One region of the Mesorhizobium sp. B2-9-1 genome, then DNA from elsewhere that is predicted to be linked to it. Evidence: predicted binding sites of a transcription regulator. Region 1 holds the regulator's gene; each other region holds the start of a gene.
The links. The regulator LexA, encoded in region 1, represses DNA repair genes until DNA is damaged. The targets are predictions, from matches to a motif close to TGTTCNNNNTGTGTTCNG.
Positions count from the first base shown of each region.

Region 1 (4,043 bases):
GTTTCCGGATTTCTCGTCGCGGCGGCCGGTGAAGAAATACGCCGCCGGGATCGCACTCATCTCGATCGCCGCCTACCTCATCATCTCCGGCATCGTGGTGGCGGCCGAGCGAAGCTTCATCATGCTGGCCGTGATGCTCGCCGCCGTGCTCTTCGACCGCGCGGCGCTGACAATGCGCAACCTGGCGATCTCTGCCATCGCCGTCATCCTGGTCTCGCCGCATGAAGTGGTCGGCCCGAGCTTCCAGATGTCCTTCGCCGCCACCGCCGCCCTGGTCGGCGCCTATGCCGGCTTTGCCGATTATCGCGCCGGCAAAACGACCGCGCCGCCGGCAAAGCGTTCATTCCTCGGGTTCCTGTCGCGAAAACTGGTGGTTGGCGTGGGCGGCGCCGCCGTGACGTCGCTCATCGCGGGCAGCGCGACATTGCTGTTTGCGATCTGGCACTTCCAGCGGGTGTCGCCGCTCAGCCTGCTTGCCAATCTGGCGGTCATGCCGATCGTCTCGCTGATCGTCATGCCGTTCGCCGTGCTGAGCGCGCTGGCCATGCCCTTCGGCTTCGACGGTCCGCTCCTCTATGTGATGGGCAAGGGGCTGACGGCGATGATCGCCATCTCGGCATGGATTTCCGAGCGCTCGCCTGTCGATGCCGTCGGGCTGATCTCGATCCAGTCGGTGCTGCTGGCGACGGTCGCGCTGGTCATCGCGACCATGGCCACCACCTGGCTGAGGCTTGCCGCCGTACCCTTCGCGCTCGCCGCGCTGCTGGCCATTCCGCACGTCCGCACACCGGATGTGCTCATTTCCGAGGACGCGCATCTGGTGGCGATGCCGATCGGCGGCGGCGAGCTTGCCGTCAATCGCGAACGCTCCAACGAGTTCACTACCGACAACTGGAAACGGGCGCTGAAAGCCGAGGATATCGTGCCGCCGGAAAGGTTCGCCAAAGATACGCTGGACATTGCCGATCCCGTCGACCTGCCACCCGGCTCGCCCTTCTATTGCACCGGCGATCTCTGCATCGGCCGGCATCCTTCCGGCGCGATCGTCGCGCTCGCCGAGACCCGCGACGCCGCCCGGCCGGCCTGCGGTTTCGCCGACCTCATCGTCATCAACGACGCCACGGCCTATAACCCATGCCGCGATCCGCGTGTGCTCGTCGTCACCAAGCGGCAGCTGGCGCGCGACGGCAGCGCCGCCGTCTTCTTCGATCCGCAATCGGCAACCGCGCGGCCAACCGTCCGCTACGCGGTCGTAGAACCATACCGACCCTGGCACGAGCAGCGGAAATACACGCGCGAGGCGAGGGGACTGGCGCCCTATAAGCAGCCGGAAAAACCAGCCGCCGCACCGGCCCAATAGATTGTCGTCCGGGCGAAGACGGCGAGCAGTTCTGCTCAATAGCGGCGAATAAGTCCCACGAGCTTGCCCTGAACCTTGACCCGGTCCGGTCCAAAGATCCGGGTCTCATAGGCCGGGTTGGCGGCTTCGAGCGCGATCGAGGCACCCTTGCGGCGGAAACGCTTCAAGGTTGCCTCCTCATCGTCGACGAGCGCCACCACGATCTCGCCCGGGCTTGCCGTGTTGGCATTGCGGATGATGACGGTATCGCCGTCGAAGATCCCGGCCTCGATCATCGAGTCGCCCTTGACCTCCAACGCATAATGCTCGCCGCCCATGATCATGTCCGGCGGCACCGAGATCGAATGCGTCTGGTGCTGGATGGCGTCAATCGGCACGCCGGCGGCGATGCGGCCCATCACCGGAATGGATACGGCCGCCGCGGCCTCGTCGTCATTGCTTGGCGTCGGGGTGCGCGATGGCGTCGCCGGCTTGACCTGGCGATTGAGATTGCCTTGGCCGCCCTGGATGACGCTCGGCGAAAACTTCTTCGCGGCATTAAGGCCTGGCGCGATCGAGTCGGGCAGGCGCAGCACTTCCAGCGCGCGCGCCCGGTTTGGCAGCCGGCGAATGAAGCCGCGTTCTTCCAGCGCCGTGATCAGCCGGTGGATGCCGGACTTGGAGGCAAGGTCGAGCGCCTCCTTCATCTCATCGAATGATGGAGGAATCCCGCTCTCCTTCAGGCGTTCATGGATGAACATCAGGAGTTCATGTTGTTTGCGCGTCAGCATCGGCGGCCCCCACGGGTTCTGAAACCAGAATCAGAAAAACAAACCCAGAACAAACACTATCTGTTCCAGTTGTGTTCCGCAACCGTTTAAAGTTTAGTGAATTTGTTAAGGCGGCCGAAACGATGTCGCATCCGGTGATGCCTTGGCCGTCCCGGCTGGGGTAGGGGCGTTGATTCCGCTCGGATTTGGAGCCTCCTTAAGCTGAATCAAGAGCCGACACCATCACGAAGCCGTGGATGGGATCACGTCGGTTTCTGCGCAAGCGTGCCGCACCGTGAACGAAACGGACCCAAAATGCCAACCTTAGCAATGGTTCCGATCCAGGGTCTTCGCCGTCTATGGACCAGCTAACATAGGACCAAAGGTTCTTGCCCTGTCGCCGACGGTGGTGAGACAACCCCCTTGGCCAGATCGAAATGGAGGCGGCAGCACAATGAGGGGAATTCCTGATTTCGCCGAAGTCGAGGCGATGGATGCCGCGGATCCGCTGCGCGCCATGCGCGATCGCTTCGTCTTGCCGGAAGGCGTCATATACCTCGACGGCAATTCGCTGGGCGCTGCTTCGATCGACGCCTTCAACGAGATCGAGACTGCCGCGAGGCAGGAATGGGCGCGGGATCTCATCCGCGCCTGGAACACCGCCGACTGGTTCGATATGCCCATCGAGCTGGGCGACCAGCTCGGGCGCCTGATCGGCGCGAAACCCGGCCAGACGGTCGTTTGCGACACGACTTCGATCAACATCTACAAGGTCCTGCATGCGGCACTTGCGATGCGGCCCGAGCGTTCGGTGATCGTTGCCGAGACCGACAGCTTTCCGACCGACCTCTACATGGCGGAAGGGGTCGCATCGACGCGGCCCGGCACGGTGCTGCGGCTCGAAGGCGCCGATGCCCCGACGATTGAGGAACTGGTCGACGATCGCGTCGCGGTCATCCTGGTCAACCACGTCAACTATAAATCCGGCCGGCTGCGCGACATGGCGGCGCTCACCCGCAAGGCCCGTGAAGCCGGCGCGTTAATCGTGTGGGACCTCTGCCACACAGCGGGTGCGCTGCCGGTGGATCTCGACGGCTCGAATGCCGATTTCGCCATCGGCTGCACCTACAAGTATCTCAATGGCGGGCCGGGCTCGCCGGCCTTCATCTACGCCGCGAGCCGCCACCACGGCGACATTCGCCAGCCGCTCAGCGGCTGGTGGGGCCATGCCCGGCCTTTCGCGTTCGAGCAGGGCTATGCCGCGGGCACTGGCATCCGGCGGTTCCTGTGCGGAACGCAGCCGGTGCTGTCGATGCGCGCGCTGAAAGGCGCGCTGGATCTCTGGAACGACGTCGACATGAGGGCCGTGCGGAGAAAAAGCGTCGCGCTGACGGACCTGTTCATCCGGCTTGTCGAGGCCAGATGCGGCGGCATCGGTCTTGAGTTGGAGAGCCCGCGCTCAGGCGCAGAACGCGGCAGCCAGGTATCGTTCGCCCATCCAAATGGCTACCAGGTGATGCGCGCCCTGATCGAGCGCGGCGTGATCGGCGATTTCCGCGCGCCATCCACCATTCGTTTCGGCTTCACGCCGCTTTATGTCGGTTACCGCGATGTCTGGAATGCGGTCGAGGTGCTGGAGGACATCCTGCGCACTGGCATCTGGCAAGACGCGCGCTTTGCCGTCAAAACAACTGTTACCTGACTTTGAATCGGCGATGCCGAACAAATGACCTGATCGCGGAGACACCGTTGCTGGGACATCGTGTTGTCGACTGGGATGACGCCTACGCAAATGGCGCCAACATCGCGGGCGGCGACCGCTGGCCCGCGGCGTGGGATGGTCCGGCGCGGGCATTCCGCGAAAGGCTGCTGTCAGAGGGCAGGGCGCGGCTCGATATCGTGTATGGCGACGCGCCGCGCAATCGCTTCGACCT
Region 1 is NZ_VFTP01000001.1:754,224-758,266, forward strand. It holds gene FJW05_RS03725 (ComEC/Rec2 family competence protein) at 1-1,360, shown strand, start outside; gene lexA (transcriptional repressor LexA) at 1,396-2,130, opposite strand; gene kynU (kynureninase) at 2,564-3,811, shown strand; gene FJW05_RS03740 (alpha/beta hydrolase) at 3,859-4,043, shown strand, end outside.

Region 2 (4,043 bases), 210 kb from region 1:
GCCGCCGCCTTGCTGCTTGCGGCAGATCGAGCAGTAGCAGAGCATGAACGGCACGGGCGTGTGGCTTTCCACCTCGAAGCGGACGGCGCCGCAGCGGCAGGAGCCTTTGAGCAGGACGGGCATGACGGGAACTCCGTTTCCAGGTTTCAACCTGTCAGCATGCTTTTGGTTGCGGCGATGACAAGGCCGGTGACGGATGAGATGATCGCGGCATGGACAATGCGCGTCTTGAAGAACTGTTCGAAAGCCTGGGACCGATCGCCATCCGAAAACTGTTCGACGGCAAGGGCATCTATTGCGACGGCGTCATCGTCGCGGTCGTCGTGCGTGGCGAGTTGATGCTGAAGGCGGACGAGGAGAGCATCCCAGACTTCGAAGCCGCCGGCTGCCGCCAGTGGACCTATACCGGCTCGCGTCGCGGCAAGGAGGTGGCGATGCCATATTGGAGCGTTCCCGACGAGGCCTTCGACGATCCGGACGAGATGGCGGTGTGGGCGCAGCGGGCTTATGAAGCGGGACGAAGGGCGGGGAAGTAATAACCCCGGCGTTAAATTCAGCCAGCAGCTGGCACGCCAATGCCGGCGGAAGCGGTCATTGGCGACCTTGCTGAGAGAACGGTAGTTTGCAAGGCTGTATCGTCGCGGCGAGACTTTCCGCAGCGCTCAAGAACCTAAGTTAACCGTACTTGAAGCCCAATTTTCATGGCAGTAATCATTAGACCGGAGCAACTTGGCGACGTGCGGGTCATTCACGACCTGACTATTGCCGCTTTCGAACCCATGTCGTTTAGCGATGGTTCGGAGGCCCCGATCATTACCGCGTTGCGGAATGATGGCGACCTGACGGTTTCACTTGTTGCCGTCAGCGGCGGAGACATTGTGGGACACGTGGCCTTCTCACCAGTGACAATTGGAGCTGAAAGCCATGGATGGTACGGGCTTGGTCCGGTATCTGTATGGCCGGATAAGCAGCGGCAAGGCATCGGAAGTGCATTGATTTACGAAGGGCTTGCAATCCTCAGGGCGAACGGAGCAAAAGGCTGCGTGTTAATCGGTGATCCGGCCTATTACGGGCGCTTCGGCTTCAGAAGCGACGGCAACTTGAGCTATCAAGATCTGCCCGCGCAATATGTGCAATCACTGCCTTTCCAGAGCGAACCCGCCAACGGACAGCTGAAATTCAGCCCTGCATTCAACCGGTAGAACGGATTCAAAGCTGAGGGATTAGATTCTGCCCTATAAAGCTTTGGCGATCTCCGCCGCCAGCCGCGCATTGTTCTCGACCAGCGCGATGTTGGTCTTCAGGCTGCGGCCACCGGTCAGCTCCAGAATTTTCGACAGCAAAAACGGTGTCACCGCCTTGCCGGTGACGTTGAGCGCCTCGGCCGCCTTTTGCGCGGCCTGGATATAGCCGTCCATCTCGGCGGCCGGGATTTCGTCGCTCTGCGGCACCGGATTGGCGACGAGGATGCCGCCGCCCAAGCCCAGCGCCTGACGCGTGCGGTAAAAATGCGCGATGTCTTCCGGCGCATGAAGGGTCAGCGGCGCGCGGAAGGGCGACTGCCTCGACCAGAAGGCGGGCATCGTCTCGCAGCCACGGCCGATAACCGGCACGCCGCGCGTTTCCAGGACTTCCAGCGTCTTTTCGATGTCTAGGATCGCCTTGGCGCCGGCCGAGACGACGATGACCGGCGTGCGCGCCAGCTCGTCGAGGTCGGCCGAGATATCGAAGCTTTTCTCAGCGCCCTTGTGGACGCCGCCGATGCCGCCGGTGGCGAACACTTTTATGCCGGCCATATGCGCGGCGATCATGGTCGCCGCAACCGTGGTGCCGCCGGTACGCGTTTGAGCGACCGCGAAACCGAGATCGGCGCGCGACAGCTTCATGGCATCGCCCGTCATGGCAAGCGATTCGCGCTCGCCGTCGGAGAGGCCGATCTTGATGCGGCCCTCGACCACGGCGATCGTCGCCGGCACCGCGCCGCCATCGATGATGATCTGCTCGACCTTGGCGGCCATGGCGCCGTTGTCGGGGTAGGGCATGCCGTGGGTGATGATGGTGCTTTCCAGCGCCACCACGGGCCGGCCGGCGGCAAGCGCCTCCGCCACGGGCGGATGGATATCGACGAAGGGGCGGGCGGTGTCAGGCGTCATGGCTGTCTCCGATCCGAGGGATTGCTCCGGCAGTGGTGGCCCTATGCCACTTCCCGCGGCTCCGGCACAAGGGCAAGCGCCTGCGTGAAGGTGGTGATCGTGAAGGACGGCACGGCCTGCGGGCTCTCTATGGCGAGCATTGCCGCGGCAAGGCCTTCGCGTAGTGCTGCGCGCAGTGACAGGCCGCGCAGCAAGGCGGCGACGGTTGCGCCGGTCAAGGCGTCGCCGGCGCCGGTCACGTCGGCCACCTTGCGCGGCGCGGGCGGGTCGATCTCGAAGATGCCGGTGTCGTCGAAGCCTAGCACCGGAGCGCTGCCGGACGTGACCACGCCGGCATTCAGGCCAGCGCGCCTGAGCGCGTCGACAAGGGTCTTGCCGGATGGCTCGGCGCCGACCAGCGCGGCGGCCTCGCGACGGTTCATGAAGAGCAGCGACAGACGGTCGAGCAGCGGCGCCAGGCGGACGACCTTGGCCGGCGAGACGGCTATGGCGAAGACCGGCCGGCCGCAGGCAAGCGCCAGCAGGCGCTCCAGCGCCGCCGTCGGCAGGTTGGCGTCGCACATGATGGCGTCGGCGGCGGCGATCGCCTCGCGCACCTTGGCGCGCCTTATTTGCTTGGGGAAGGCAAGGTCGTAGAGCGCCATGTCGGCAAGCCCGACGATCAACTCGCCTTCGGCATCGATCAGCGCCGTGTAGCTCGGCGTCGTGCGGTCGAGGAACACCACCGAAAAGTCGGTTATCCCGGCGTTGTCGATCGCCGAGGCGACCGTGTCCGCCGCAGCGTCGCCGCCACGCACCGAGATCAGCGAGGCCGACACGCCGCGCTTCACCACGCTGCGCAGCGCGTTGAAAACCACGCCGCCGACGTCCTCGCGCATGATGCCGGGATTCGAAGCCGCGGGCACATAGATGCCCGAGACCTGGCCGCGCCGGTCGATATGGGCGCCGCCAAGCGCCAGGATTGTTGGGGATGTCGGCATTTCGGGTCGGTGACTTTCGTTGGTCGCGCGGCTGCGCACACTAGAGCGGTTCAGCGTTTCACGGAATCGCCGAACTGCCCTAAGTCTTTATCCCGGACGGAAAACCGCTACGCACTTTTCCTGCAATTGGTCTAGGTTTCCTCAGGTCGCCCTGCAATCGGGGTCGCGATTCGGACGGCCGGATATCGAAATCTCTTCTGGACCGGTGGCTGCACCCTGTACCAGCCTTGGTGAGACAAAAATAGAACAAATCCAGATATTGATTATTTTTCAGATATTTGTTGCCCCTTGCCAAATGAGAACAAAAAAGGTACAAAACAAGCAGGGATCACGGATTGTCCGGCCTTCATTGACGACCAAGGGGTGATGTATCATGGCTCAGAATTCTTTGCGGCTTGTAGAGGATAAGGCAGTGGACAAATCAAAGGCTCTGGACGCGGCGCTGTCGCAAATCGAGCGCGCGTTCGGCAAGGGCTCGATCATGCGGCTCGGCGCCAACGAGCAGGTGGTCGAGATCGAAACCGTGCCGACCGGCTCGCTCGGCCTCGACATCGCGCTCGGCGTCGGCGGCCTGCCGCGCGGCCGCATCATCGAGATTTACGGGCCGGAAAGCTCGGGCAAGACGACGCTGGCGCTGCACACGGTTGCGGAAGCCCAGAAGAAGGGCGGCATCTGCGCCTTCGTCGATGCCGAGCACGCGCTCGATCCGGTCTATGCCCGCAAGCTTGGCGTCGACCTCGAGAACCTTTTGATCTCGCAGCCCGACACCGGCGAGCAGGCGCTGGAGATCTGCGACACGCTGGTGCGTTCGGGCGCCATCGACGTGCTGGTCGTCGACTCGGTGGCGGCACTGACGCCGCGCGCTGAAATCGAAGGCGAGATGGGCGATTCGCTGCCCGGTCTTCAGGCT
Region 2 is NZ_VFTP01000001.1:542,828-546,870, forward strand. It holds gene FJW05_RS02655 (GFA family protein) at 1-123, opposite strand, end outside; gene FJW05_RS02660 (TfoX/Sxy family protein) at 213-536, shown strand; gene FJW05_RS02665 (N-acetyltransferase) at 702-1,202, shown strand; gene FJW05_RS02670 (pseudouridine-5'-phosphate glycosidase) at 1,236-2,153, opposite strand; gene FJW05_RS02675 (carbohydrate kinase family protein) at 2,195-3,133, opposite strand; gene recA (recombinase RecA) at 3,507-4,043, shown strand, end outside.
Region 2: the regulator LexA is predicted to act here: its motif matches at 3,365-3,382, upstream of FJW05_RS02675 (carbohydrate kinase family protein).

Region 3 (4,043 bases), on a different contig from region 1:
CCGCGAGACCTGGCTGAAGACGCTGGCGCATGAGCGCCGCTTGTCGCCGGAAACGGTCGAGGCCTATGAGCGCGACACCCGCCAATTCCTGCATTTCTTGACCGGCCATTGCGGCGGCGCGCCGGGTATCTCCGACATTGCCGACCTGCGGCCGGCCGATTTGCGCGGCTTCCTCGCCGCGCGGCGCAACACCGGCGCTGGCGCCCGCACGCTGGGGCGCGGCCTTGCCGGCATCCGCTCGCTGCTGCGCTTTCTCGAAAAACGCGGTCTGGTCAACGCGGCGGGCGCCGCAGCCCTGCGCGCGCCGCGCCAGCCGAAATCGCTGCCCAAGCCGCTGACGGCAAGCGACGCCAGACAGGTCGTGGCGATGGAGGGCCAACTGGCGGAAGAGCCGTGGATCGCCGCGCGTAACGCCGCCGTGCTGACGCTGCTCTACGGCTCCGGCCTGCGCATCTCCGAGGCGCTGGGCCTGACCGGCGCCGACCTGGCGACGGAAGCCGACAGCGTGCTGCGCGTCACCGGCAAGGGCGGCAAGACGCGGCTGGTGCCTGTGCTGCCGGTAGCCCGCAAGGCGGTTGCCGAATACCGCCGGCTCTGCCCTTTCCATATTGGTTCCGACGGCCCGCTGTTCCGTGGCGCCCGTGGCGGCTTGCTCAACCCGGCCATCGTCCAGCGCGAAATGGCGAAGCTGCGCTCGGCGCTCAACCTGCCCGACACCGCGACGCCGCACGCCCTGCGGCATTCCTTCGCCACCCACCTGCTCGGCCGCGGCGGCGACCTGCGCACCATCCAGGAACTGCTCGGCCACGCCAGCCTTTCGACCACCCAGATCTACACCGGCGTCGACACCGCAAGGCTGCTCGACATCTACGAGAAGGCGCATCCAAGGGCGTGAAGCCGCTGGGGTGGCGCGAAGCCCCGCGGCTTCGTCATTCCAGGGCGAAGCAAGGAGCGTAGCGACGCACGCAGACCCTGGTATCCTGCCGTGACCTCGTCCGAGGGGTGCAACGGTGTAGAATTCTGGACCGCAGCGGCGCTTTGAAGACACGGAATGGATCCTCGGGTCTGCGCTGCGTCGCTTCGCTCCTTGCTCCGCCCGTGGATGACGAAGCGATAGACGTTTCGGTCAACGCATTCCTTCCGAAAACCCGAGCGAACATCAAAGCTCACCGGACCGGAAACAATTTCATCCTCCCGGTTAACCGTTTTGCCGCTTTTCGGCGCTAAGACGCTTCCCATGAAACGCGTCATCGCCATCGCCGACCGCGCGGCCCTGGTCTCGTTGAAGCTGCTTGCAGCGCTCAACCTGCTGTTTTTCCTGTCTTTCCTCGCCGTTCTGCTGCTCGCCAGCCGGGCCCATGCCGCAGCGCCCAATTGCGCCGGCGCCGATCTTTTGACCGCGCTGGAGAAGAACGATCCCGCCGCCTTCAAGAAGGTCGAGACCGAGGCCGCGGCCGTTCCCGACGGCAAGGGCCTGCTGTGGAAGCTGGAGAAGCCCGGCGAAAAACCGTCCTATCTGTTCGGCACCATGCACATGACGGATACGCGCGTCACGACGCTGCCGGCCGCGGCGCAGAAAGCCTATGACGGCGCGGGCACAATCGTCATCGAAACCACCGATGCGATGGACAAGGCCAAGATGATGGCCGCGATGGCCAGCGAACCCGGCCTGATGATGTTCACCGACAACACCACGCTGTCGTCGCTCTTGTCGCCCGACGATGCGGCGGCGCTGGACAAGGGGCTCGACGCGCGCGGCATCCCGCCGGCGACGGTCGCCAAGATGAAGCCGTGGATCCTGTCGGCGATGATGGCGTTGCCGGCCTGCGAGGTGGCGCGCCAGAGCGCCGGCGAACCCGTGCTGGACGTCAAGCTTGCCTCGGACGCCAAGGCTTCGGGCAAGGACGTCGAAGGGCTCGAAACCGCCGTCGATCAGTTGCGCGCGATGGCCTCGCTGCCGATCGAATTCCACATGAAGAGCTTGGTCGAGACGATGAAGCTCGGCGACAAGGTGAACGACGTCAACGAGACGATGATCGTGCTCTACCAGCGTGGCGAGGTCGGCATGTTCTGGCCGCTGTTCCGCGCCGTGCTGCCGGAGACGGCGGACGACAAGGCCGGCTATGCCGCCTTCGAGCAGACCATGATCACCAGCCGCAATAAGGTGATGGCGGCGCATGCCGGGCCGATATTGGCCAAGGGCAACGTCTTCATGGCCGTCGGCGCCATGCATCTGCCCGGTTCGGAAGGACTGGTCGAGGATTTTCGCAAGGCAGGGTATACTGTTACCGCCGTCAACTGAGTCGTCTGGCGGCTGGCGGACCTGAAAACGCCGGTTTTTCAGCGCTTTCCGTCCGTCCGCGTGAAACCCGATGCGGGCTCAGCGCGTTGATGGCTGTTATTTTGATGACTTTCATCCAAGGAGGACACGTTTCATGGCGAACCCTAACGACCCGTTCACCCCTTCGAGCACGCCTCCCACCTCGAGTGGCGGTGGCGGCGGCAGCGGCTGGCTGATCGCCCTTGTTGTCATTATCCTGGCCGTGGTTGCGTATTATGTCTTTGGCAGAAGCGGCGGCGAGCATGCGCCCGCCCCGGCTGAGCCGCCGGCCGCCAGCACGCCGGCTCCGGCCCCTGCAACGCCTGCTCCGGCGCCTGAGCCAACTCCGGCGCCTGCCCCGGCTCCCGCGCCAGCTCCGGCACCTGCGCCCGCGCCCGCGCCCACCCCTGCGCCAGCCCCGGCACCTGCGCCGGCTCAGTAACCTGGCAACAGCTTGAAGATGAACGGCCCGCCGAGAGGCGGGCCGTTTTGGTTGGGGCAGGCAAATCGCGGAGAATGGTGGCATGACCGGGTGTTCGGTAGCGGAAGTTGCTATAATGTTCTCGTGCAACCGAGTCGGGCATCCTTATGACTGATGATGAAAATGAACCGGTTCATCTGGTAGAAGACGAAGAGACTGGCGATCGGTTTCTCGTCTACAGCACCGAAAAAGGCATTCAGCTCGATATCCGCTTCGAAGGTGACACCCTGTGGATGACGCAGGCGCAGATTGCCGACCTATTTGGGCGGGATCGCACCACGATCACGCGACATATCAACAATGTAATTGAGGAGGGGGAACTCGACGAAGCGACTTCTGTGCAAAAAGTGCACATAAGTCTGGGCAGGCCGGTCGCTGTCTACAACCTGGATATGGTGATCTCGGTTGGCTATCGGGTGTCATCGACCCAGGCCACTCTTTTCCGTCGCTGGGCCACGGGCATCCTGGTCCAGTTCGCCAAGAAGGGATTCATTGTCGATTCTCCACGTCTAAAGCGTCCCGAGAGTGCAGATCGGGTCGCTGAGCTACGTGAGATAATCCGTGACATTCGTTCCGACGAGGCGAACATCTACCGCGAGCTGCGCAGCATTTGCGCCATGTGCCAGGACTACGACGGCACCACCGAAGCGGCGCGCGAGTTCTATCAACGGACGCAAGCCAAGCTGGTCTACGCGGTCACATCGCAGACGCCCGCGGAAATAATCGCCGCCAGGGCAAACTACCAATTTGAAAACATGGGCTTACGGTCGTGGCCAAACGACAACATTAGAAAGACTGATGTCGCCGTTTCGAAGAACTATCTCGCTGAAGGCGAGATCAAAGAGCTAAACCGGCTCACGACCATCTTGCTCGACATATTCGAAGACCAGCTCGACATGGGCAGGCTTGTCGTGATGCAGGATGCGCAGGCCCTTCTCGACCAACAGTTGCGTCAGCTTGGGCGAACAGTCCTGCGATCCGGCGGCTCCGTGAAAACCTCTGACGCAAAGCGTATCGCTGAAGCGCAGTACGAGAAATTCGATCGGCAGCGGAAGCTTGAACGCCATCAGGAAGCTGACGAACGCATCGCCTCCTTGGCCAAGGAGGCGAAGAAACTGCCGAAGTCGCCACGCCGATAGCAGACAAAGATAGAAGAAGCCTATGACGCCTTTCAGATGTGAATAGGCTTGAAGAACGTGGCCAGCGCCGCTTCCTTGACCGCTTCCGACATCGTCGGATGCG
Region 3 is NZ_VFTP01000011.1:79,403-83,445, forward strand. It holds gene FJW05_RS19235 (tyrosine recombinase XerC) at 1-895, shown strand, start outside; gene FJW05_RS19240 (TraB/GumN family protein) at 1,238-2,302, shown strand; gene rhuM (RhuM family protein) at 2,909-3,940, shown strand; gene lpdA (dihydrolipoyl dehydrogenase) at 3,973-4,043, opposite strand, start outside.
Region 3: the regulator LexA is predicted to act here: its motif matches at 2,868-2,885, upstream of rhuM (RhuM family protein).

Region 4 (4,043 bases), on a different contig from region 1:
GATGATCACCCTGGCGAAATGAGCGCCAACCTCCTCCGCCAGGAGGAGGGGGAGATTGCGCCTAGCCGACAATGTCCGCGCCCGCTCGCTCGTCGAAGAGCACGGCGCAGCCGCGCTTGAGCGCGACCTGCGTCAAGGCGTTGGCCGCGTCCTCATCCGACGAGACGAAATCGCCGGTCAGGACGCGCAACTCCTCGACGGCCCTCGACATCGGCACAATACGGCCGGCCGAACGGTCGCTCACGCAGGCGTCGATGACGCACAGAAGATCGATGAGGTCGAAATTGTCCATGGCGGCCTCCGCCAGCGCCATCCCTTCGTTCCGTCAACGGCCCGGGGCGCGGACTGGTTCCCGCGCCCGGTTTCATCCGCGCGGCCTGGCGGGCGCGAGCTTGAGATCGAAACGGGCCGGCAGGCATGGCTCGAGGCAGGCTCGGCGCAGCGATCCGGTCGCAATCGTATCGATCGGAAGAAGGATCACCATACGGGCCTGGCGCTCGGGCCAGAGCGGCCTGCCGAAGACGAAAAAGACGCCGCCGACCAGGCCGGCCAGAAGCAGCGCGGCAAACAGATTGGCGATCATCTTACCGGGTTGCACGGCCCGCAACTCCAGGAGCGGTTTCAGGGAAAGGCGTGCCCGCCATATCGCAGGAATAGCGGGCACGCCGTGGTCAACCGCCGATGAAGGGACTTTGTCCGGCGGCTTGCTAGCCAATGATTTTGGTGCCGTCGTTGTTTCCTGAAAATAGGCGTCTCAGGCCTCTGCGTTCGTGCGATGGGACTTCGGTCCGAAGATGGCCCGGGACCGTCGCCCGAGGGTCGGAATATCAGCCTCCCACGACAATGCGCCAAGCATTCGGCTGAACTCGCGGTCGCCTCAATTAATTAGCAATCGCTCATAATAAGGCTTATGAATACAGTCGCGGTCGCCGACGATCGCAACGTCAGGCGCCGCTTCACACATGGGAGGGATACCATGGCCGAAGTTGCAATGAAGGTGACGAAACTCGAATCCAAATCGCACAACAATCCCGACGAGGTCCGCGCGCCCGCCAAGACGCGTGTCGAGATCGTGCGGCTGCCGGGCTATACGCTCGGGCGGATGAACATGCAGCCGGGCTGGAAATGGTCCGAATGCGTGAAGCCGGTGGTCAAGACCGACAGCTGCCAAGTCTCGCATGTCGGCTATGCCGTGTCCGGCTCGATCACCATACGGATGACCGACGGCACGCAAAAGACCATCGAGGCCGGCACTTCCTACACCATCCCGCCCGGCCACGACGCCTGGGTGGAAGGCAACCAGCCGTTCCAATGCATCGAGGTGCTGAGCGCCGAACAATACGCCAAGCCGGCATAGCGCAGACAGTCGCAATTTACGTTCAGAAGCGAAGGAGGGATCGCCTCGCGAGGCGATCCCTCCTCAGCCTGCGGCGGCATCTCCCGCGCAAAGGTCACGCGCACAACCGGCGTTCTATCTGTGGCTGCGCCCCCAGTTGTGGAAACCTGCACGGCCAAGCGTGGTGGCTTGACAGAGAGCTTCTTTTGTTCTCTTTATGTTCCGTTAATTCCCCTTACAAAAGACGCAGCTAATGCTGCAATGCCACACAAATGGCCATGGGAGCGCGCGATGGCCGCCACGAACACCGCCGCGGCCGCCACCATCCTGCATGCCGACCTCGACGCCTTCTACGCCTCGGTCGAGCAGCTGCTCGACCCGTCATTGCGTGGCAAGCCGATCGCCGTCGGCGGAGGCGTGGTGCTGGCGGCCTCCTATGAGGCGAAAATCTTTGGCGTGCGCGGCGGCATGCCGGGCCGCAAAGCGCGCGAGCTCTGCCCTCAGCTCATCTTCGTCGGCGGTCATTTTTCCGAGTACCAGCGCCTCGGCGACGCCGCGATCAAGGTGCTCGACGATTTCACGCCGGCGGTCGAGCGCATCTCGATCGACGAGGCTTTTGCCGACGTCGCCGGCTGCACGCATCTGTTCGGATCGCCGCAAGAGATCGCGCGAAAAATCCGCGAGCGGGTGAAGGCCGAGCTCGGTCTGCCGATCTCGATCGGCGTGGCGCGGACGAAGCATCTGGCCAAGATCGCCTCGCAGGTGGCCAAGCCCGACGGGCTGGTGGTGGTCGAGCCCTGCAGCGAGCTCGCCTTCCTGCACGACCTGCCTGTCACGCTGATGTGGGGTGTCGGCCCGGCGACCAAGGCCAGGCTGGCCGAGATCGGCGTCGAGACGATCGGGCAGCTGGCGCGCACCCATAGCGGCGCGCTGGAGCGGCTGATCGGCCACGCCGCCGGCCAGAAGCTTGCCGCGCTCGCCTGGAACCGCGACCCGCGAAAACTCGAGACACACCGCCGCGCGCATTCTGCCGGCGCGCAATCGGCGCTCGGCAGGAAGCCGGCGGTGCCGCGCGTCTTCGTGCCGACGCTGCTGCATCTGGCCGACCGCGTCGCCAGCCGCCTGCGCGCCAAGGACCGGCCCGGGCGCACGGTGACGGTGCGGGTTCGCTTCGCCGATCTGCGGGCAGTGAGCCGCTCGATCACGCTCGACCAGCCGATCCAGGCGACCGCGATGCTGGCGGAGATCGCCGAGGAACTGGTGCGCGGCGTGCTTGCCGCCCATCCGGACGAGAGGGACATCTCGCTGCTCGCCATCTCCGTCTCGCATCTGGAGGAGCATGCCGAGCTGCAGCTCGAACTGCCGCTCGGGCTGGCGGACGAGAAGCTGAGGCCCGGCAGCCGCAAAGGTCTCGCACGCTTCGGCGCCGACCGGGCGATGGACAAGATCCGCCAGCGCTTCGGCAACGAGGCGGTCGGCTACGGCACGGTGGCGCTGGAAGGCCCGCGCTCGGTGCCGGACGGGTTTAGGGAATTGGCCGAGAAGGAGTTGTGAGTGGCTAAGGCATCTCCTCTGGCGGCATTGGAGATTGGCGAAAGCCTAGGCGCCGTCCGTGCGCTACGTACCGACCGCTTCGGGTAACCTCCCCATCCGTCGGCGCGGGCCGGTTTCCGATTTGTGAAGTTACGCGTTCCCCCACTTGCAAGAACATCGGTGCTGGGCTCGATTGCCCAAAGCCAGGCTTAAGGACGCCGGAGAGGCAAAGGGGGCCGCGATGGAGCCGATTGCGGCGGGATCACCACCGGACGCGGATGGCAGCGCGCCCGAGCGCTACGATCTCGGCCTCTGCCTGTCGGGCGGTGGCTACCGCGCCATGCTGTTTCATGCCGGCGCGCTATGCCGCCTCAACGAGGCCGGGCTGCTCCAGAAACTCGACATGGTAAGCTCGGTCTCGGGCGGCTCGATCGCCGCCGGGCTGCTGGCGGTGCTTTGGCCACGTTTCGCCTTCGTCGACGGTGTCGCCGCCAATTTCAATATCTATCTGGACAGGATCCTGGAGTTCTCGAAAGTCTTCCTCGACGCGCCGGCGATCCTCAAAGGTCTGCTCAACCCGTTTTCGAGCGCGGCGCGCGAAGTCGCCGCCTGCTACGAGAAACATCTGTTTGCCGGCTCGAGGCCGATGTTGAAGAGCCTGCCGGAAAAACCCTGGTTCGTGTTCTGCTCCAGCAATCTCGGCACCGGCTCGCTGTTCCGGCTGTCGCGGCGCTACATCGCCGACTATCGCATCGGCGTCGCCTACCAGGCCGACCTGCCGGTGGCTCTCGCGGTTGCCGCCTCTTCGGCCTTCCCGCCTTTCCTGTCGCCGCTGCGGCTCGACCTCACGCCCTTCGCGTGGAAGAACGACAAGCTCGACCCCTCTGTCGGCCCGCCGGTGCCGCCGCGGCGCGCCGTGCTCACCGATGGCGGCGTCTACGACAATCACGGCATCGAGCCGGCGCTGAAACGCTGCCGCTGGCTGCTGGTCAGCGACGCCGGCGCGCCGTGGCAGGCGTCGAGCGCCGGCTATCGGAACTGGTTCTCGCAGTTGAAACGCGTGCTCGACACCACCGACAATCAGGTGCGCTCGCTCAGGCGCCGCGATCTGGTGGCGCGCTTCCAGGCAGCCAAGGACGCCGACGATCGCGGCCTGGCCAACGACGCGACCCGG
Region 4 is NZ_VFTP01000004.1:290,245-294,287, forward strand. It holds gene FJW05_RS11535 (TadE/TadG family type IV pilus assembly protein) at 1-22, shown strand, start outside; gene FJW05_RS11540 (hypothetical protein) at 62-313, opposite strand; gene FJW05_RS11545 (polymerase) at 365-598, opposite strand; gene FJW05_RS11550 (cupin domain-containing protein) at 977-1,357, shown strand; gene dinB (DNA polymerase IV) at 1,628-2,890, shown strand; gene FJW05_RS11560 (patatin-like phospholipase family protein) at 3,111-4,043, shown strand, end outside.
Region 4: the regulator LexA is predicted to act here: its motif matches at 1,544-1,561, upstream of dinB (DNA polymerase IV).